5 linked regions of the Thermosphaera aggregans genome follow. The main gene of each other region encodes a partner of the protein of the gene in region 5 in a complex. Links are inferred from orthologs where the notes say so. Each region holds a gene or a part of one and is shown on either strand. Other genes may lie near its edges. The genes, in order: rpl18a, IMZ38_RS02095, IMZ38_RS02100, IMZ38_RS02085 and IMZ38_RS00785.

Region 1 (4,932 bases), 280 kb from region 5 along the record:
GCGTTGGCCCCAGGGGCGGTCCAGGAGTAGCCCTGCCGCCCTCAACCATTACCTTGATGGTTTTCTTAGCCATTCCTACTCACCCTTCTTAACCTGCTTCACGTAATCACTCGGAATAGATATCGGGATCGCGAAAGCTGCTTCTAAAATATTCACTGTAAGCATGTTTTTATTTCTATCTATGCCTGTAACCTGGGCTTTCATCCCTCTGAAAGGCCCCCTGATAATCTCGACAACGTCGCCTACAGATATGGATTCGACCACGGGCTTAGGCATGATCAGCTTCTCCAGCTCCTCGAGCGATACTTTAACAGGCCTTGAAGCCTTGACATACTTCACTTCCGATGAAAGCCTGTAAAGGGATGCAAGCTTTTCTACCTCGAAGAACACGTAACCCCTGACGTTCGGGGGTATGACAATGCTTGCAATCCCCGGGTCCTCGCCCTTGGCTAGAAGCTCCTCCGCCCTGCGCGCGATAACTAATGCTACGTCCAGCTCGCGCCCCATCGTAGTCCTCACAGCAAATATCTTACCAGTGCCTGCTGCTTCCTCTGCCCCGCTCAAAACTCTTCACCCGGCTGGAGGGGGGAATAGGAAAGTGTAGAATAAAATCCTTATCACAAAGGATATGCCCCCCACTAGGGCCAGCCCTAGGAGGCTGAGCTTCAAGGACGTCATGTAGTCATCCCTGCTCGGCTTAGTCGCCAGCAAGAGTATCTTCCTCCAAGCCTCAACCAGTTCCCTCAGGTTCATTACTCATCAACTCTCTAATCCGGCAAAATCTTGTTGACGTATTCATAAACGTTAAACGGCTTTAAATCTTTATAGCCCTGCCCAACCCCTGCGTAGATCACTGGCTTCCCAAGTATGTACGCAATACTAAGCGGTACCCCGCCCTGCTCGTAAGCATCAACCTTTGTGACAACGACCCCGTCAACCCCTACTGCGTCGTTGAAAAACCTGGCTTGCTCTATCGCGTCGTTACCGGTTAAAGCATCCACCACGAGTATTTTGAAATGGGGTTTAACAATCCTCACAACTTTCTTCAACTCGTTAACCAGATCCACGTCAACATGCATTCTCCCAGCAGTATCTATCAACAGTGCGTCAAAGCCCCTGCTGGATGCGAACTGTATGGCGTCGTAAGCCACGGAGGCTGGGTCAGAACCGTACTTGCCTGTGAAAACAGGGATTCCTGTTCTCTCACTATGTATCTTCAGCTGCTCCTGCGCTCCAGCACGGAAAGTGTCCGCAGCAACCATTAACGGCTTAAAACCGTTCTCCCTTAAGAGCACGGCTACTTTAGCAATAGTGGTTGTCTTACCCACTCCGTTAACGCCTAGGAATACGAGTTTGCAGGGCTTGTTAGCCCTTGCGACATCGAGGAGGTTGACACTACCCGCTTTCTCGAAAACCTCTATTAAAATGTTCTTAAGGACGCGCTGAAGATCCTCCCTGCTCTTAACCAAGCCCTCATCCACTGCTTTTAAAAGCCTGGCTGAAATCTCTTCTGCAACCTCGTAGGCCACATCGCTCGCAACTAGCTCGAGCTTTAACTCATCAATAAGGGATTCAAGCTTCTCTCGCGAGAAAATTATCGACGAGGCTGAGTCAATAAACTTTCTAAAAGCTTCTTTAATCTTCTTGAACAAAAGCTAGCCACCAGTGGCTTGGCCTCCCGAGTCCTCGGGTTTCTGAGCCTCGGCATACATCTGGTTTAGAATACCCTGGATAGCAGAGTACTCGTCAAGCGCTGCCCTATACCTTTTTTGAAGCTCGTCGAGCAACCTGTTAACGCTGGCAATCCTTTTCTCTATCACTTCAACAGCCTTATCCCTACTAGTTTTCAAGTAGTAGCCAAACCCTATGTTAACCAGGACGCTCCCTGTCCATCCCTCCCTGATAATCCCCGGCACCAGGACGCTTGACAGCCTGTCAACGACTACGAAGCCTTCTCCTCCCGCTTCGGGAAGGCTTTTCAAAGTCTCTGATGCTAGCTGAAGCTCCCTATACTGTGTCACGTAGTTGTTGATAGTGTTGGATAAAACAGTTATATACTCCCTGAGCTCTGAGGCTCTTGCCAGGAGCTCCTCCAGCGTTATCGTCTTCTCGCCTTCCGCCTGCTCACCGCTCATGGCTTAACAATCCTCGTCGCTCTAGCCAACTCCCTCACAACCACGTCGATGGATTCCTCAGGATTTATCTCAGTGATGCTCTCGATTCTTATATGGTATCTTTTAAGCTTGTGCTTGCTACCCATCAAGCTGTATATCTCCTCGAGCGCGTCGCTCTCGTTAACGGCTCTCACATCTTTCGTAAAAACCTGCCAAGTAGGGAGCCTGTCATGGCTGATAAGCATGTATCCTTTAACCCGGTATGTTTTAACCGTGCTCACTCCAGCTCACCTCCCAAACCCCTCTTAATCCTGAGTATTTCGGGGCCAGTTGTGTTGCCCCCGACCACTATTCCCTTATTATTAGCTAATACCCCGCTCCTTATATATGGTACTCCTGCGTTAACCGTGGCCTTCTCAGCCTTAATCTTTAAAACATCTAATAGGGTTTTAAAATCATCTTCAACGAAGCCTGGGTGGACGGCGCCGCCGAGATCGTTTACCACGCCGAGGCTGCCAGGTATTGACAGCTTCATTAAATCCTTCTCAACCACTTCGACGCCGAGAACGTCCGAGACTTTTTTCTGAGCCTCTCTCTCGAGCAGGGGGCTTGTTATACACCCCTTATTATTGCATAGGAGTAGGTTGCCAAGCGCTGTGTGCCTCGACCTCACTACTTCAACGCTGAGCTCGTGCTCCCTAGCCTTCTCCTTGATCAAGCTGAGCTCTTCTTCGAAAACAATGTGCGGGAGAATTATCCCGTTGTCGTTACCGTTAATGAAGACCCCGTTTAAAATTGTGCCGGCTATCCTCGCCTCTACAATATCGACTTTAAGGGTTTCGGAGATTGCTGCTAAGTCGTCACGCCCGATTCCAGGGGGTAGGATGATGATCTTGTTATTGGTGAACCCGTATACTCCAATGTTTGAGTTTCCGAAAAAACTCATCCTGATGATATCCATGTTCACACCTGGGCTTTAAGGGTTAGCCGGATGGTTTCGGCGTGGCAGTTTTTCTAGCCAAAAAAACTTTGGCAACCTTATTCTCCTTGTCAAGCCTTACCTCAACCACGACCTTCCTAGGAGGCTTCTCCCTGCTTCTAGACCATATGTAGTCGTTCACCGCTGGGTCGACAATAATCTTCTCCGCCTCCTTGAAATGCCTGGCCACGTACTTCTTAACCAGCCTCACCGCGCGGTCAGCCCTGTTAGCCCTCCTGCCATAGTAGACTTTTCTCAAAGGAATTACGTGAACGGCTTTAACAACCTGACCCTGCTCGCTCATGGTGCCTCACCTAAATATTCTTAAGCTTACTCCTCCTCCAATTCCTAAGCCTGAAACCTCTTCTAACACTCATCCTGGTTTTAACAGTGACCCATATTGGAATAGGCTTATTACTCTTATCAGCCGCGGCAAGCCTTAGCTTGCGAGCCAGGTGTTTGAAGCGAGCCATAAACACCACCTACTTCCTCTTAAACGTTATGCGTGTTTCCCTCCGGGAATGCTCATATAATTCTGATAAAATCTTCTTTAAAAACTCATCAGTAACGGGAACAGGTATACGCCCGGCCTGGGCCAGGGCTATTATTTGTTGCTCAAGGGCTTCAGCCAGCTCAGGCTTGACAAGCCTGATATTGTTGAGTCTTTCACGAGCCTCAGGAGTTAGCAGCTTCCGCATCACAGCCTCTATCTGAGCCCTACGGGCCTGCTCTTCCTCCATCCGCTTTTTAAGCTCCATCATCTTCCGTTGCCTAATAGCCTCCAACTCCTCGTCGCTGTACCCGTAATCCTCCATGATTCCACCGCTGAACCTAGCCTAGTATCCTAGCCCGTGCAGACTCCGGCAGGTACTTCGCCAGCTCAGGGTTCCTCCTAGCCTCCTCAACCATGACGTCGTACGCAAGCCTGTCCAGCAAGGCCTTGCCCTGTGGAGTAAGCACCCTTCCCCGCCGAGTCCTCCTCACCAGCCCGGCGGCTTCAAGCTGTTGAAGAATCTTCCTAATAGCGTTGCCAGGTGCCTCAACGCTTCTCTCAGGCCTCACGCCCCTGTTCTTCCTCCCACCATACTCCCTCCTAAACTCCGTCAACCCGGTGGGAGCAGAGTTCTTGTAAAGCTTTCTCAATATGCTGGCAGCCCTAATATACCACCAGTTTGGATCCACCGGTGGCTTCTCCTTGTGAGACCCTGTTTTCACAAACATGGCCCATGAAGGCGGCTTAACCTCTGGAATATTCTCCCTAATGTAGTCAGCCAGCCTCTCCAACAGCTTCTCAGCCGGTGCTTCCAAAGCATTAACCATTGCATCCACACCTGTAAATCTCTGTTATTTGATTAATCCTTTTTAATATTAATACCCGGGACTTCAACGATCCTTCTTCACAATTATAAAGGTATATCCCTTAACCTCTCTGAGAACTCCTCCAACAGCTCTCGCAACCTCCTCCGCGAACTCCTCCCGGTTGAAACCTGGTTCAGCCCTAGCAGACTTTAAAACCTTAACCTTAACAACACCCTGCTTCTCCAGCCTCCTCCTAACCTCCTCGAGAAGGGATTCCGTCACACCCTTCTTCCCAATTCTAATGTCAACCTTACCTCTCCTACGCTCCTTCAACCTCTCCCTGAAGTCTTCACCACGTACCTCCTCATCCATCCACATGCAAGGCATGATACAACAACCCTCGATACTGACCCATCACTCCTAACCCTAACCCGGGATGTAACCCCGGGGATCAAGGGTATCTTACAGCTTCTACAATAACCCCTCCTAATATATCTTGGAGGCTTAACCCTTGCCTTAGCCGAAATCTTCAGCATTATC
Region 2 (2,878 bases), 230 kb from region 5 along the record:
CGCCTGCTTCGGTTGAAAGCGTGAAGGGGCTGAACAGGTTCCAGAAGATTGTTGTGGCAACACCTGACAGGATGAATAGTGAAACCCCTGAGCCCAGCCCCCAGCCTTTCTGAATCATTTCATCAAGCATGATAACCATATATGATGCAAGGAACAGCTGTGCCCACACTATTAGACGGGTGGTCCAGGATGCACTGCACTGGAGGAAGGGGTTTCCGCCCGTAGGGTACCAGTACCTGCAGGATAGCACGTACATGGCTGCCTCGAAGCCTGCTAGGAAGACTCCGAGGGTTTTCTGTGCAGCAGTGAACTTTTTCCGGTTCTCCGGGTTGGTTAAATCTAGATCTATGAGCTTAGCCCCAACTAGGATCTGCATTATCAAGCCCGCTGTCACTATAGGTCCAATCCCGAGCTCCATTAAAGTACCACGGTTTGATGCGAAAATTATTTGAACCAGGAGGATCTGCTCGGGACCGGCCTGTACAATACCGTACAAGGGGGTGTTAGCCATGATCAAGTAGACTACCAGGGCTATTGCCGTCCAGAAAAGCCTCTCGTAGAGAGAGGGCTTTGTAGACGGCTTGACAGCAGTGGGCATGTAATCAGCAATCTTAGCCATTACGTCGAGCACTCCCATCGCCGACACCGTTACCTCTTAGTATTCACTTCTAGACTCCTTAATAATACTGATAAATCGTTTAAATACCTAATTCCGCACGCTGAAACATTGAGAAATGCCTGAGGCAACCGTTAACTTGTGAGGAGAAAGATGTGCGTAGGGAGTATTGAATGATGCTACTCTAAAACCTCTACCCTACCGCCTGCCTCCTCGATCTTCCTCTTAGCCTCCTCGGAAACATACTCAGCAATAACCTTTAGCTTCCCGGAAACCCTTCCTCTCCCCAGCACTTTGTTATAACCCATTTCCACAGTGTTAATCACTACTAGCCCGTTCTCAACCACCGCCTTACCCTCCTGCTCAAGCCTCCTGGCTATCTCGTCGAGCTCGCCAACGTTTATAGCCCTGACCTCTTCCCTAACGCTCCATGGTGAGGTGAACCCGTGCTTCCCGTACCATCTGGGAGCGTTCTTTATAACCCATAAGTACTTGTGCTTGTGCATTCCAACAGCTCCGAAGCCGCCTCTTGAACCGCTCTTCCTGTGCTGGCCAACCCTTCCCCATCCCATTGTCCTGGTCCTGCCGCGGAGCTTTCTGGATTTTTTCTCCTTTCTCACAACCATTCCAATCACCCTAGATCATTTTCATTATTAAATCGTTAATCGCCTTACCCCTGTAGCCTAGCTCCCCGCTATTCCCTACTGATTTCTTAATGCTCCTCTTAAACCCTCCTCTCGGCGGGTGCATTCTGAAAACAGGTTTAACCAGGCTGTCTATCTCGTGAAGCCTGACACGCCCCTCTAGCAACGCGTCCGCTAACCCTTCTATCCCGCCGGTTATGCCTAGGTGTTTCAGCTTCTCGTTAACGTACTCATCGGTAAGCTTTCTGCCGCCGATGGTTCTCCCCCTACTCCTCAACAGTTCGATAAGGGTTTCCCTTGAAATCTCGCCCCATGTGACCCAGTCCTTGACGGTTTCCAACACGCCTTTCAGCCCGGGAAGGTCTGACGGGTAGATGACCAGGTGGTATTTCCTGTGAAGCCTGAGCAGTTTCAACGCGTGCTCGACGTCGGGCGGGGTGTCCGCCAAGCCCCTGAGCCTTATTATAGCGTAGAGTTCAGCAACCATTTAAACCACCTCAGCCTTTCAACCAGTCAACAGGTGTTACAAACCTGTACGTGTTCCTTAAAGCATTCAACGTTGCCTTTGCAAAGTTCAGGGATGTCCTTGTCTCGCCAAAAGACTCCGTCCACGCATCCTTGATACCGGCCATTCTCAAAACCACTTTACCAATATCTCCGGCTACAAGCCCTGTTCCCTTAGGCGCTGGCTTAATAATGATCTCAACGCTCCCGCTCTTCCCGGTAACCGTGAACGGGACGCTGTGAGGCTCTCCGCACCTGCACTCCCAGCTCCCGCACCCTCTCCTGATCGGGGTTATGTTGAGCTTCGCGTTCCTAATCGCCTTGGCCAGGGCATCAGTGTACTGCTTAGCCTTGCCTGAGCCCACGCCCACGAACCCGTTGCCGTTGCCTATTACTACGACAACCCTGAACTTCGTCCTCCTTCCAGCATCTGTCATTTTCTGAACAATGCCAGCGTCAATCCTCTCGTATTTGAGATCGGGGAGGAGGTAGTCCACTATCTCCGGCTCCAGCAATGGGAGGTTCCTGTCGAATATCTCCTTCAAACTGGTGATCTTGCCTTCGACAACCATCCTGCCTACTCTGGTCCTGGGAACCCATCTCTCCAGGGCAACTTTGTCCACCGCGCTCATAGCCATTTAAATCACCCCTTCACCCCGCAATCCTTCATAATCCTCTCCTTAACCTCGTCGAAGTGTGAGGGAAGGTCAACGGGGTTTAAACCGTTAGCAAGGTATTTTGAAAACCTCTTCTCTAATAAACCCTTCTCGCTTAGTATTTTAGCGTATTCTGAGATGTGCTCACCCCTAATTCTCTCCTCAGATGGGACCACTTCCTCGCTAACCGGTACTTTCAAGCCTGCATCGTTAGCTGCTTTTATCGCCGCATATACTATTGCCCCCTTCCTCGAGGAGTGCAGCCCGATGTCAGGGGTTGCGAACTCAACACCCTTCTTCAAAGCCCTGCAGGCAGCAAGCAAGCCTGTTAAGTAGGCTGAGGGCGTGTTGCAGGTGCCTGCTTTCCACCCATACTTTTTAACCAGCTCCCTGGAGTGAGCCGCCGCTATAACCACGTCTCCCTCAGGCTTCGCCTCGATGATTTGAACCCATATGTA
Region 3 (2,741 bases), 230 kb from region 5 along the record:
TGGACTACCTCCTCCCCGATCTCAAATACGAGAGGATTGACGCTGGCATTGTTCAGAAAATGACAGATGCTGGAAGGAGGACGAAGTTCAGGGTTGTCGTAGTAATAGGCAACGGCAACGGGTTCGTGGGCGTGGGCTCAGGCAAGGCTAAGCAGTACACTGATGCCCTGGCCAAGGCGATTAGGAACGCGAAGCTCAACATAACCCCGATCAGGAGAGGGTGCGGGAGCTGGGAGTGCAGGTGCGGAGAGCCTCACAGCGTCCCGTTCACGGTTACCGGGAAGAGCGGGAGCGTTGAGATCATTATTAAGCCAGCGCCTAAGGGAACAGGGCTTGTAGCCGGAGATATTGGTAAAGTGGTTTTGAGAATGGCCGGTATCAAGGATGCGTGGACGGAGTCTTTTGGCGAGACAAGGACATCCCTGAACTTTGCAAAGGCAACGTTGAATGCTTTAAGGAACACGTACAGGTTTGTAACACCTGTTGACTGGTTGAAAGGCTGAGGTGGTTTAAATGGTTGCTGAACTCTACGCTATAATAAGGCTCAGGGGCTTGGCGGACACCCCGCCCGACGTCGAGCACGCGTTGAAACTGCTCAGGCTTCACAGGAAATACCACCTGGTCATCTACCCGTCAGACCTTCCCGGGCTGAAAGGCGTGTTGGAAACCGTCAAGGACTGGGTCACATGGGGCGAGATTTCAAGGGAAACCCTTATCGAACTGTTGAGGAGTAGGGGGAGAACCATCGGCGGCAGAAAGCTTACCGATGAGTACGTTAACGAGAAGCTGAAACACCTAGGCATAACCGGCGGGATAGAAGGGTTAGCGGACGCGTTGCTAGAGGGGCGTGTCAGGCTTCACGAGATAGACAGCCTGGTTAAACCTGTTTTCAGAATGCACCCGCCGAGAGGAGGGTTTAAGAGGAGCATTAAGAAATCAGTAGGGAATAGCGGGGAGCTAGGCTACAGGGGTAAGGCGATTAACGATTTAATAATGAAAATGATCTAGGGTGATTGGAATGGTTGTGAGAAAGGAGAAAAAATCCAGAAAGCTCCGCGGCAGGACCAGGACAATGGGATGGGGAAGGGTTGGCCAGCACAGGAAGAGCGGTTCAAGAGGCGGCTTCGGAGCTGTTGGAATGCACAAGCACAAGTACTTATGGGTTATAAAGAACGCTCCCAGATGGTACGGGAAGCACGGGTTCACCTCACCATGGAGCGTTAGGGAAGAGGTCAGGGCTATAAACGTTGGCGAGCTCGACGAGATAGCCAGGAGGCTTGAGCAGGAGGGTAAGGCGGTGGTTGAGAACGGGCTAGTAGTGATTAACACTGTGGAAATGGGTTATAACAAAGTGCTGGGGAGAGGAAGGGTTTCCGGGAAGCTAAAGGTTATTGCTGAGTATGTTTCCGAGGAGGCTAAGAGGAAGATCGAGGAGGCAGGCGGTAGGGTAGAGGTTTTAGAGTAGCATCATTCAATACTCCCTACGCACATCTTTCTCCTCACAAGTTAACGGTTGCCTCAGGCATTTCTCAATGTTTCAGCGTGCGGAATTAGGTATTTAAACGATTTATCAGTATTATTAAGGAGTCTAGAAGTGAATACTAAGAGGTAACGGTGTCGGCGATGGGAGTGCTCGACGTAATGGCTAAGATTGCTGATTACATGCCCACTGCTGTCAAGCCGTCTACAAAGCCCTCTCTCTACGAGAGGCTTTTCTGGACGGCAATAGCCCTGGTAGTCTACTTGATCATGGCTAACACCCCCTTGTACGGTATTGTACAGGCCGGTCCCGAGCAGATCCTCCTGGTTCAAATAATTTTCGCATCAAACCGTGGTACTTTAATGGAGCTCGGGATTGGACCTATAGTGACAGCGGGCTTGATAATGCAGATCCTAGTTGGGGCTAAGCTCATAGATCTAGATTTAACCAACCCGGAGAACCGGAAAAAGTTCACTGCTGCACAGAAAACCCTCGGAGTCTTCCTAGCAGGCTTCGAGGCAGCCATGTACGTGCTATCCTGCAGGTACTGGTACCCTACGGGCGGAAACCCCTTCCTCCAGTGCAGTGCATCCTGGACCACCCGTCTAATAGTGTGGGCACAGCTGTTCCTTGCATCATATATGGTTATCATGCTTGATGAAATGATTCAGAAAGGCTGGGGGCTGGGCTCAGGGGTTTCACTATTCATCCTGTCAGGTGTTGCCACAACAATCTTCTGGAACCTGTTCAGCCCCTTCACGCTTTCAACCGAAGCAGGCGGGGTGGAGCCCGTTGGCTTCATACCTTACGTGATATCGAGGATTCAGGCAGGGGGCGGGCTGGGGGACATATTGATCCGGCCTGGGGGGAGGGATTTAACAGGACTTATGGCAACCATTGTGATAATCTTCGTCCTACTATATCTCGACGCGATGAAGATTGAGATACCGGTTTCAACACCTAAAATGTATACTGTGAAGTCGAGGATCCCGTTGAAACTGCTCTACGTTGCAAACATCCCGATACTGTTCGTGGGCATCCTGTACGCTAACATCCTGGTGTTCGCAACCATCTTTAGAACATATCTCGGAGGGATCCTGCCGGCTTGGGTTGTCGAGTTGCTTGCAAAGTATGATGAGAACGGGAGGTTGATCGGCGGGTTAGCCTACTATTTGGCATCCCCCAACGGACTTTACAGCGTGTTCGCGGACCCTGTTCACATAATAGTCTACTCTGTCCTAGTAGTGATCCTGGCGATAAT
Region 4 (4,825 bases), 230 kb from region 5 along the record:
GAGCTTTCTGGATTTTTTCTCCTTTCTCACAACCATTCCAATCACCCTAGATCATTTTCATTATTAAATCGTTAATCGCCTTACCCCTGTAGCCTAGCTCCCCGCTATTCCCTACTGATTTCTTAATGCTCCTCTTAAACCCTCCTCTCGGCGGGTGCATTCTGAAAACAGGTTTAACCAGGCTGTCTATCTCGTGAAGCCTGACACGCCCCTCTAGCAACGCGTCCGCTAACCCTTCTATCCCGCCGGTTATGCCTAGGTGTTTCAGCTTCTCGTTAACGTACTCATCGGTAAGCTTTCTGCCGCCGATGGTTCTCCCCCTACTCCTCAACAGTTCGATAAGGGTTTCCCTTGAAATCTCGCCCCATGTGACCCAGTCCTTGACGGTTTCCAACACGCCTTTCAGCCCGGGAAGGTCTGACGGGTAGATGACCAGGTGGTATTTCCTGTGAAGCCTGAGCAGTTTCAACGCGTGCTCGACGTCGGGCGGGGTGTCCGCCAAGCCCCTGAGCCTTATTATAGCGTAGAGTTCAGCAACCATTTAAACCACCTCAGCCTTTCAACCAGTCAACAGGTGTTACAAACCTGTACGTGTTCCTTAAAGCATTCAACGTTGCCTTTGCAAAGTTCAGGGATGTCCTTGTCTCGCCAAAAGACTCCGTCCACGCATCCTTGATACCGGCCATTCTCAAAACCACTTTACCAATATCTCCGGCTACAAGCCCTGTTCCCTTAGGCGCTGGCTTAATAATGATCTCAACGCTCCCGCTCTTCCCGGTAACCGTGAACGGGACGCTGTGAGGCTCTCCGCACCTGCACTCCCAGCTCCCGCACCCTCTCCTGATCGGGGTTATGTTGAGCTTCGCGTTCCTAATCGCCTTGGCCAGGGCATCAGTGTACTGCTTAGCCTTGCCTGAGCCCACGCCCACGAACCCGTTGCCGTTGCCTATTACTACGACAACCCTGAACTTCGTCCTCCTTCCAGCATCTGTCATTTTCTGAACAATGCCAGCGTCAATCCTCTCGTATTTGAGATCGGGGAGGAGGTAGTCCACTATCTCCGGCTCCAGCAATGGGAGGTTCCTGTCGAATATCTCCTTCAAACTGGTGATCTTGCCTTCGACAACCATCCTGCCTACTCTGGTCCTGGGAACCCATCTCTCCAGGGCAACTTTGTCCACCGCGCTCATAGCCATTTAAATCACCCCTTCACCCCGCAATCCTTCATAATCCTCTCCTTAACCTCGTCGAAGTGTGAGGGAAGGTCAACGGGGTTTAAACCGTTAGCAAGGTATTTTGAAAACCTCTTCTCTAATAAACCCTTCTCGCTTAGTATTTTAGCGTATTCTGAGATGTGCTCACCCCTAATTCTCTCCTCAGATGGGACCACTTCCTCGCTAACCGGTACTTTCAAGCCTGCATCGTTAGCTGCTTTTATCGCCGCATATACTATTGCCCCCTTCCTCGAGGAGTGCAGCCCGATGTCAGGGGTTGCGAACTCAACACCCTTCTTCAAAGCCCTGCAGGCAGCAAGCAAGCCTGTTAAGTAGGCTGAGGGCGTGTTGCAGGTGCCTGCTTTCCACCCATACTTTTTAACCAGCTCCCTGGAGTGAGCCGCCGCTATAACCACGTCTCCCTCAGGCTTCGCCTCGATGATTTGAACCCATATGTAGTTGAGCGTTTTCCTAACAACAAACCTCGGGTGTTTGGAAAGTATCATGACATATCTCTTATAGTAGTTTGTCTTACCCTCCCTTCTCCTCCTTCTCGGAACCTTGTACCTTGGACCCTTCGCCATTCAGGACACCTATTTAACCTCCTTCAAGATCTTGTTCTCCTTCAAGTAGAGCTTGAGGGATGAAAGGTTCTTGAAAGCACCGCCCTTGGCAAGCCTGTAGAGCCTTCTATAAGTCCTCTTGTCGATCAAGTTCTTATCCCTGAGGTATCTGAGGAACCTTCTAATCTTCCTAATCCTTCCCATCCACGCCTCCTTCTCGCCAAGCCTTGCTGTTTTAACACCCTTCCTCTTACCCTGACCCCTCCTCCTGCCCTTAGCCCTCTGGGTTTTCCTAACCTTCGAGCTAACCCCTGCGATCCCGTGTACGGGTTCAACCCATATAGCCCCGTCCTTCACCAGTCTCTTAACCTCCTCCCTCGTTATCGCGCCGCTTACCTCCTCAGCCCTTGACGGGTCAATCCTTATCCTTGAAACCCCTACTCCAAGGATCTCTGCTGCAAGCCTTTTCTGCAGGGATAGATCGCTCATTGACCAACACCTCCCATGGTTGAAGACTGTATGATTCTCGGCGGGTTAGCAATCCTGAAGCCCTTGGACAATGCCGCGTTGAATATTTCAACCCTCTTCCTGAAGCCAACCGTACCGGATATGTATATTATTGTTGTAGCAGGGTTCAGTCCTTCAAGCTCGCTCACATTGTGAACCACGACGGGTTTCAAGCCGGTCGGGTGGAGGCCTCTCGCTAGGCTTGGACCCCTGTAGCCTATCTTAACAACCGGTGGGAATCCTTTAAGCTGCCTCCTCATCTTGTTATCAATACCCTTGGGCTTCCTCCACTTGGGCTCGTTCTTGAACTTCGGCTTCTTCCACCATAAATGCCTGAGGAACTCCGGCCTCTCCTTGTTCATCTCATTCCTTAGCCTCAATAATCTCTCGAAACCGCTGCTCATACAGCCTCACCCTTCTCGTAAATAAATATTCCATCTGAGAAAACACGCCTATCCCTATCAGGTATCTTCGTAGCCCTTTCAATGCTTGCAGCTGTCAACCCAACCTCCTCAATGTCCAGCCCTTCCACTATCACGTCGCTCCCGCTGACCTTGACCTTGGCGTTCCCGTAGATCTTAGCGATCCTGTCGGCTTTTTCTCCTATGAAGTTCTTTATCCTGACAATCCTGTTCTTCTCGTCAACCACAACCGTCATTGGGAAGTGCGACGAGATTATTTTCAGCTTGTACCGGTACCCCTTTGTCACGCCCGTGATCATGTTTCTTATATGAGCAGCTATCGTCCCTGCCAGCGCCTTCTTCCTCCTGTCAGCGAGGAATGCTTCGACAACAACTCTTCCATCCTCAAGCCTTATCGTAATATCCCTTGCGTAGGAGAAGTCCCTTGACAGCTCTCCCTTCGGGCCCTTCACAACCACTTTCAAACCGTCAACAGTGACTGTGACGTTCTCGGGGATTTCAACGGATTCCGCGATGTGAAGCCTCCTAACCATGCGGGCCACCTCAGTAGCAGTAGGCTAGCAGTACCCCGCCAGTCTTCTTTTCAACAGCCTCCTTGTGCGACATAACGCCCTGGGATGTGCTGACTATTAATATCCCGATGTTGTAGGCTGGCAGGTATCTTTTAAGCCACTCCGGGAACTCCTCGAGCTCCCTGTACGAGACAGGGTGCCTCGGCTTAACAACACCTATCTTGTTAATCCTTCCGAGAAGCTGTACTTTTATCTTCCCCCATCTCCCGTCGTCAATATACTCGAACTCGCCGACATACCCTTCTCTCTGCAAAACTCTTAGAACGTTTAAAACCAGCTTAGACGCTGGCCAGAGCACTACCTCGCTCTTCGCCCTTACCTCAGCGTTCTGTATTGCCGAAAGCGCGTTTGAAAGCGTGTCCATGACCACCATGGGTTAAACACCTCTCCTCCTTAAATCCACACACCACCTTTTTAACTGTACTTCTTAAACCCTATCGTCCCCGCTACCTCGCGGAAGCACTGCCTGCACAGGTAGAGCCCGTACGCCTGGATAACAGCGTCTCTCGAACCGCATCTCTGGCACTCCTGGACTCCACGCCCATACTTGTGTATTTTAGGCTGTTTGAACTTGCCCATCCTACTCACCCACTATTTCAATGCCGAACTCGTTTTTCAGGAAAACCATTGCTTCAAGCTTGCTCACCCGGTGCCTCCTAGGAATCCTCCTCTTCCTGCAACGCTTCCTCCTCATCACCCTGTACCCGGGTCTCTCAATAGTTATAGCGACATCCATTCCGAAAACACCTATCTCGGGGTCGTACCTTACCCCTGGCATGTGTATGTGCTCCTTAATCCCCACGCTAACGTTCCCGTAGTCGTCGAAGTAGGATGCTTTAAGCCTGTAGCCGAGGGTCTCGAAAACCTTGCGGAGGAACTCCCTGGCCTTGTCCCCTCTCAGCGTGACTATTGCAGCAATGTTCTCGCCCTTTCTAATGTTAAAGTCCTTGATAGTCTTCTTCGCCCTTCTCGGGACAGGCTTGGCACCGGTCAACTCCTCTAGGACTTTCAAAGCCTTTGGAAGCTTGTCGGTCTCAGCCCCTACTCCAATGTTAACCGTAACCTTGCTTATCCTGGGCTTGAGCATTGGGTTGCTATTCCACTTCTCAATAATCTTCTTCTCAACATCAGGGGTTAACACTGTTGCCGTGGACATCACCAAGCACCCTCGGGAAGCGTTATCAACGGCTTATCAACACCTATCGGGAAGATGTAGTCAAGGCTTGTCTGAACCCTTGCCCCAGTCTTATCCTCAATGGTTACAATACTCCTATGCCTTCTCATACCCCTGTGGATTGAGACAATCCTGCCAACTCTTCCAACGTTCCTACCACCGGAGATGATGGCGATGACGCCTTCTTTCAGCGGGATGTAGTTGAGTATTTCCTGACTGGGCACCGATATCTGGAGAACGCCCAGGGTTTCGTAAACATCTTCGACAGGGTTCCTGGGGTCGTTAACCCTGATGAGAATGTTCCTGCCGTCGTGAAGGTTTAGCTGGATGTGCCCGTTTTTAACCGTTGTCTTATCCTCTATTCTGACAAGCT
Region 5 (4,801 bases):
CCATGGGGATTGTGAAGCCCCACCTATCCCTTGCAGAGCCGAACGCTACCTGCCCCTTAGCAGGGTCCAGCTGCCAGGCCTGCTGGAACTCCTTGTCAGCGTATGAGCCTATCAAGGAGTTAACATCCTTTATTATCTGTATAAGCCTCTGCTGGATCTCGTTAGGGGACAGCCTCAGCTCCTTGATCAACCTGTCAATCTTATTGATGAACAGGATTGGCCTAACCCTCTCCTCCAGCGCTACGCGCAGGTACATCTCCGTCTGAGTCATAACTCCCTCGACAGCGTCAACGACAACGATCGCCCCGTCTATTACTCTGAGAGCACGGGTTGTCTTAGCCTGGAAGTCAACGTGCCCCGGTGTGTCGATAAGGTTGATGACGAACGGCTTACCCTTGTACTCGTGGTAAAGGCTGACGTTAGCTGCTTTAACAGTCATCTGCCTCTTCTGCTCAACATCGAGGTAGTCGAGAGCTAGTGCCTGCCCAGCTATCTTCTCAGAGATCAGCCCGGCAGCCCCTAGTAGCGAGTCAGATAGCGTTGTCTTACCGTGGTCAACATGAGCTGTTATACCCACGTTCCTAACTTGCTCAACATTCTTCATTATCTTGAGCACTTCGCTCGTCTGCTTATACCTAACCATGATTTATCAACCCATACCCACATGGATAAGCATTTGATGCTTAAAACAATAATTTTATAAACGAATTATAAAGATTTAGCCTGAAAACCTTACACGGCCTCCCGGGAGGAGTACTCTTTAAGCTTCTCCTCTAAAAACTTCCTCGCATACTGGATCGCTTTCTCAATATACTCGTTGTAGTCAACCATGTCCTTGAATCCTCCGCGAACCCCTACGTCCATCACGATGTTCAAGGAGTCGCTGGCTTTTTCAACACTCACTATGATTGAGAAATCGCCTTTAAACGGGAGGTTCTCGCTGAGGAAGGAGGAGATTTTCTCCTCGGCCAGCGAGGCCAGCTCCTCCATGACCTCGGGAGTGATCTCGTTGATTTTTAAGTTAAGCTCTCTAGGCTTGCCCAACAGGAATCCCGTATCTCCCTAAAGCTTCCTTAAGCTTTGCTTCAAGCTCGCTTATCTGTTTCACAAGGAAGTCCAGCTGCTTCTTATACTTATCTTTTTTCAAGGACAGGATCTCCTTCCTCTCCTCCAGCTCCTTGATCACGTCGTTCTTCCCCTTCTTAACAAGTATGTGGCCGACAACCTTGTAGAGCTCGGCTGTGTCTTCAAGATTCTTCACAGTGTTTAAAACAGTGTCAACATCCGTCAGCTCTGCCTCGGTGAGCTTTAACTCGGCGTCTATCTTAGCGTGAGTCTCCTTTAAAGTCTGGTATTGAACTATTAACTGCTGAACCTCGGGCGGAAGCGTCTTCCTGCTCATTCCTTAACCCCTCGCTCAACTCCAGCAACATTATAATTAATCCTATAAAGCTATTGTGAAGAGCTCTTAAAATATTTATTTCCGTCGACCGCATCTTCAAGGTTAAAACACCCTCCGAGCACTCCACTATTATTTCAACACTCTTAGGGGCTGACTCAGCCTCAGGCTTCAACGCTTTCTCAAGAGACATGCAGAGTTGCTGGGGTAGGCCGTTTAGAGAATACTCAACGCTATACTCGTTCATTCAGCACAACCCTTGAAACCTTTAACCAAGGCCCTATTTCAACCCCTCCTTTCCCGAGAAACCTAACCCTCAACCCTTTCCATTCTTCAAGCTTAACGGTAACGTCGGCGCGGTTGCTTAAAGCCTTGTAGAACACCATTAGGAAAAGGTCTGCCAGGTTGAAGCACTCTTCCCTGGTGCATGATCCGTAGTCAACGCTTATTGTTGAAGGATTGGAGATCTTCACAGCGCTAGGGTTTTCCCGGACAAGCCTCACCCCTCTTATAGTAACCCAGCCGATCTCCCTTCCCTCAGGCTTAACGCTCTTGAACTCTACATAGTAGAATCTCAGCCGTGAAGGGTTTCCGTTTTTCTCATCAACTACTAGTAGCCATTTAAAACCCTTGAGGTATGCTTCAGTGAACAATTCCTGAAGAGTCTTCTTCCCTCTAGTAGTTTTCTCGGAGAAGGGGATGATGCTTGACAGGTCTTTCACAAAACTCCTTGTTCTCTGAGAGGATCTGTGAGATGTGGTTATGAGGATCAAAAACTTACTCCCTGACTATGACGTTGGGGAAGTACCTGGCCACCTCGGTCCTGGGGACGTAGGCTCCTCCAGCCCATTTGTTCCCGCACTTCCTACACATCCAGAGCCCTGTTGAAACCCTGACAACCTTGCCCTGGTATCCGCAGAACGGGCATGTGTGAGGGGCGTAGCGCTTCATTAAGATGTCTCTAACCTTCTTTCTCAAAGTAGACCCGTATCTCGCACCGTACCTTCCCGCTATCTTAACTACTTTAGTCCTCCCCATTTCTAAGCACCACGTTAATACTGGTTGGTTTCTAACGGTTTCATGTAGTCACTGGGATTATTTAATATTTTCCTTATTAAATCTATAAGGAAGCCTCCCTGTTTAAGGGCTATCTCAACAGCCTGCTCCAGGGTCTTCCTGCTGATTCCTGCAATACCTTTCTTCTGTATCCCGCACACCCTGCCCTTCTCGTCAACAGCTATGGTTAGGAAGGTGTTTAACACCACTTCCTCCTCTATTGAGGGATCAACAACTATGATGTCCTCGTGAACCCCCATTGTCACCGTAGCCACCAGCGTGTTCACGGGTAGAGAGGACACATGCCTCTTATTATCTACTACGTAAACCCCTGGTTCCTTCTCCTCGTAGTAGGGTATTTTAGCCGTGGCGAGCGCTAGCATGCTGGACAGCATGCTGGCGTCAACAATGTTTCCTCCATGGTCTATAAGGTATATGTCGTTGAACACTACCCATACCTTCTTCCCGGGAGCTACAACCAGCTGTTTGAAATCTATTGCCTTAGGCTCGCGCAGGCTCCTGTCAACCACCCTGGCTACTTCAATAGAGTTCTCATCCGGCGGCCCCGGTTCAAAAGTCTGCGACGCCAGTGGGACAAACTCGGCGTGAACCTGTAGAACTCCTTCATCAGGCCTGTCGGCGAAGGGTTCTCCAAGCTCTATTTTCACACCGGTTATCACCTGTGTCGTCCCCAGTATGACGTGGGAGCTTCCATCCGCCTTCTCGATCGGGTTTAAGTAGACGCTGATGGGTCTGTAGTCTAGGAGACCCCTGCCGTCAATCCTCTCCCCCTTCCTCAACAGCTTGATAATGGCCTCTGCCTGGGCTTTAGGCAGGACCGGTTCCTTAACAGGTGTAATGCTCACCTACTTCACCTCCTCGAAAGCCTTAATGTACTTAGCGTAGAGGGCTTCCTTAGCAACCTTGTAAATGGATTCAACACCTCTCCACGCAAGCTCGATCCCTGCTTTAAGCTCCTCGGGTGTTAAGACACCGTTCAGCTGGAGAAGCAGGATTTCCCCAATATTCGGGGCTATCCCAACGGGCAGGTCTGCCTCGCCATACTCGTCCTCGAGCTCGTTGATATCTAGTGCAAGGCTTCCCTCAATCTTCCCGACCGCAACACCTATTACCAGGTCCTTCATAGGTATGCCGGCATCTGCTAGAGCTATTGAGGCAGCGGTCAACCCCGCGGTCCTGGTGCCTCCGTCTGCTTGTAAAACCTCAATGAATATGTCGATAGATGTTCTCGGGAACTGCTCCGAGAAGACAACTGATTCGAGAGCCTCCCTGATAACCTTGGAGAGCTCTATCTCCCTCCTTGAGGGAGCTGGCGACTTCCTCTCGCTCGTGGAGAACGGGGCCATGTGGTATCTAACCCTCAGCGTTGCCCTATCCGGCAGAGCTATATGCCTCGGCAAAGCCTCCCTCGGGCCAAAGACCGCTGCCAGCACCTTAGTCCCCCCGTACTCGACGAGAGCGCTTCCGTTAGCGTTCTTCAAAACCCCTACCCTGATCTTCACGGGCCGCAGCTCGTCCAGCCGCCTACCATCCAGCCTCGTGCCATCCTCCCTGAGCAACCTAGGCTTGCTGCTCACTGCTTCCAACACCTCCGCCAAGCTTTCTCTCCAGAAACATTTTAACCTCCTCTGTTAAACCACGCATGTGGGCTTTTAACTCAATAAGCTTTATAGCCTGTATTAAAACCTTAGCCCTGTTTTCATCAGGGCATTTAAGCCATACGAAGCCGTTCTGGGCTATGGTTATCTCGCACCCGCTCATGCTTGTCAGCAAGTTGTACATGCTGCCTTTCTTCCCGATAAGCCTTGGAACCTTGCTAGGCTTCACATCGACCACTACTCCCTCGGTTATCTTCCCCAACCCCTTACCCTTCACGGTTATTACAGGGTCCCTGGTCCTGTCAAACACCGCTATCTTCCCTATGACGAAATCACCTATGTCGAGATAGTTTCTCAGGTTGTGGGTTAGAGGGTTGAAGCCCTCTATTACCTCGCCAGCGTTCAGCACGCCCGGGTAGGGGCTTCTTATGTCCAGGGTCCACGCTGTCACGCCAACGTTTTCAACAATACCTATCACGAGGTCGTCTCTCCGAGGGATGTAGACACCCTCTAGCGGTATCACCTGTATTTCCTCACCGTTAACGCTGACAACCCCCACTACGTCGCTTATGATCTTGTTCTCGAAAATGTACACGTGCTTATCAGGGATCTTCTTGAACTTGATAAGCTCGCCGGCTTCCTCAATATATGCTAAAGTATCCCCGGGCCTGACCAGTTGCCTGTCAGCCACGATTACCCTGAGCTTCATTTCTCCCCCACGCTCACA

What was found.
Region 1: IMZ38_RS00785 (region 5) and rpl18a share a complex: the UniProt entries of both Methanocaldococcus jannaschii proteins name them as parts of the 50S ribosomal subunit. The link is inferred for Thermosphaera aggregans from one-to-one orthologs.
Region 2: IMZ38_RS00785 (region 5) and IMZ38_RS02095 share a complex: the UniProt entries of both Methanocaldococcus jannaschii proteins name them as parts of the 50S ribosomal subunit. The link is inferred for Thermosphaera aggregans from one-to-one orthologs.
Region 3: IMZ38_RS00785 (region 5) and IMZ38_RS02100 share a complex: the UniProt entries of both Methanocaldococcus jannaschii proteins name them as parts of the 50S ribosomal subunit. The link is inferred for Thermosphaera aggregans from one-to-one orthologs.
Region 4: IMZ38_RS00785 (region 5) and IMZ38_RS02085 share a complex: the UniProt entries of both Methanocaldococcus jannaschii proteins name them as parts of the 50S ribosomal subunit. The link is inferred for Thermosphaera aggregans from one-to-one orthologs.

Annotation. Positions count from the first base shown.
Region 1 is NZ_CP063144.1:405,094-410,025, reverse strand. What follows is about bases 764-3,739. They hold rpl18a (50S ribosomal protein L18Ae), read right to left. Parts: upstream 2,396-3,739; coding sequence 2,132-2,395; downstream 764-2,131. Other genes in these bases: IMZ38_RS02390 (DNA-binding protein), read right to left, coding at 3,576-3,739; IMZ38_RS02395 (50S ribosomal protein L39e), read right to left, coding at 3,408-3,566; IMZ38_RS02400 (50S ribosomal protein L31e), read right to left, coding at 3,098-3,397; IMZ38_RS02405 (translation initiation factor IF-6), read right to left, coding at 2,392-3,075; IMZ38_RS02415 (prefoldin domain-containing protein), read right to left, coding at 1,656-2,135. Outside these bases: IMZ38_RS02435 (50S ribosomal protein L11), read right to left, coding at 1-73; IMZ38_RS02430 (transcription elongation factor Spt5), read right to left, coding at 76-564; IMZ38_RS02425 (SecE/sec61-gamma family protein translocase subunit), read right to left, coding at 571-753; more of IMZ38_RS02390, read right to left, coding at 3,740-3,908; IMZ38_RS02385 (30S ribosomal protein S19e), read right to left, coding at 3,925-4,413; IMZ38_RS02380 (YhbY family RNA-binding protein), read right to left, coding at 4,477-4,764; IMZ38_RS02375 (ribonuclease P protein component 4), read right to left, coding at 4,722-4,932.
Region 2 is NZ_CP063144.1:357,917-360,794, reverse strand. It holds IMZ38_RS02095 (50S ribosomal protein L30), read right to left. Parts: upstream 1,748-2,878; coding sequence 1,253-1,747; downstream 1-1,252. Other genes in the region: IMZ38_RS02085 (50S ribosomal protein L18), read right to left, coding at 2,408-2,878; IMZ38_RS02090 (30S ribosomal protein S5), read right to left, coding at 1,758-2,402; IMZ38_RS02100 (uL15 family ribosomal protein), read right to left, coding at 796-1,242; secY (preprotein translocase subunit SecY), read right to left, coding at 1-637.
Region 3 is NZ_CP063144.1:358,535-361,275, forward strand. It holds IMZ38_RS02100 (uL15 family ribosomal protein), read left to right. Parts: upstream 1-1,018; coding sequence 1,019-1,465; downstream 1,466-2,741. Other genes in the region: IMZ38_RS02090 (30S ribosomal protein S5), read left to right, coding at 1-503; IMZ38_RS02095 (50S ribosomal protein L30), read left to right, coding at 514-1,008; secY (preprotein translocase subunit SecY), read left to right, coding at 1,624-2,741. UniProt on the Methanocaldococcus jannaschii protein: Binds to the 23S rRNA.
Region 4 is NZ_CP063144.1:354,764-359,588, reverse strand. The notes cover bases 1-2,869. They hold IMZ38_RS02085 (50S ribosomal protein L18), read right to left. Parts: upstream 1,799-2,869; coding sequence 1,202-1,798; downstream 1-1,201. Other genes in these bases: IMZ38_RS02070 (50S ribosomal protein L6), read right to left, coding at 2,685-2,869; IMZ38_RS02075 (50S ribosomal protein L32e), read right to left, coding at 2,263-2,688; IMZ38_RS02080 (50S ribosomal protein L19e), read right to left, coding at 1,808-2,266; IMZ38_RS02090 (30S ribosomal protein S5), read right to left, coding at 552-1,196; IMZ38_RS02095 (50S ribosomal protein L30), read right to left, coding at 47-541. Outside these bases: more of IMZ38_RS02070, read right to left, coding at 2,870-3,239; IMZ38_RS02065 (30S ribosomal protein S8), read right to left, coding at 3,250-3,651; IMZ38_RS02060 (30S ribosomal protein S14), read right to left, coding at 3,693-3,857; IMZ38_RS02055 (50S ribosomal protein L5), read right to left, coding at 3,859-4,434; IMZ38_RS02050 (30S ribosomal protein S4e), read right to left, coding at 4,434-4,825. UniProt on the Methanocaldococcus jannaschii protein: This is one of the proteins that bind and probably mediate the attachment of the 5S RNA into the large ribosomal subunit, where it forms part of the central protuberance.
Region 5 is NZ_CP063144.1:123,973-128,773, reverse strand. Bases 808-3,652 are described here. They hold IMZ38_RS00785 (50S ribosomal protein L37ae), read right to left. Parts: upstream 2,438-3,652; coding sequence 2,177-2,437; downstream 808-2,176. Other genes in these bases: rrp41 (exosome complex exonuclease Rrp41), read right to left, coding at 3,322-3,652; rrp42 (exosome complex protein Rrp42), read right to left, coding at 2,452-3,321; IMZ38_RS00790 (Brix domain-containing protein), read right to left, coding at 1,633-2,172; IMZ38_RS00795 (CTAG/PCC1 family protein), read right to left, coding at 1,326-1,646; IMZ38_RS00800 (prefoldin subunit beta), read right to left, coding at 1,031-1,402. Outside these bases: IMZ38_RS00810 (elongation factor EF-2), read right to left, coding at 1-643; more of IMZ38_RS00805, read right to left, coding at 733-807; more of rrp41, read right to left, coding at 3,653-4,053; exosome complex RNA-binding protein Rrp4, read right to left, coding at 4,037-4,783; IMZ38_RS00765 (ribosome assembly factor SBDS), read right to left, coding at 4,780-4,801. UniProt on the Methanocaldococcus jannaschii protein: Binds to the 23S rRNA.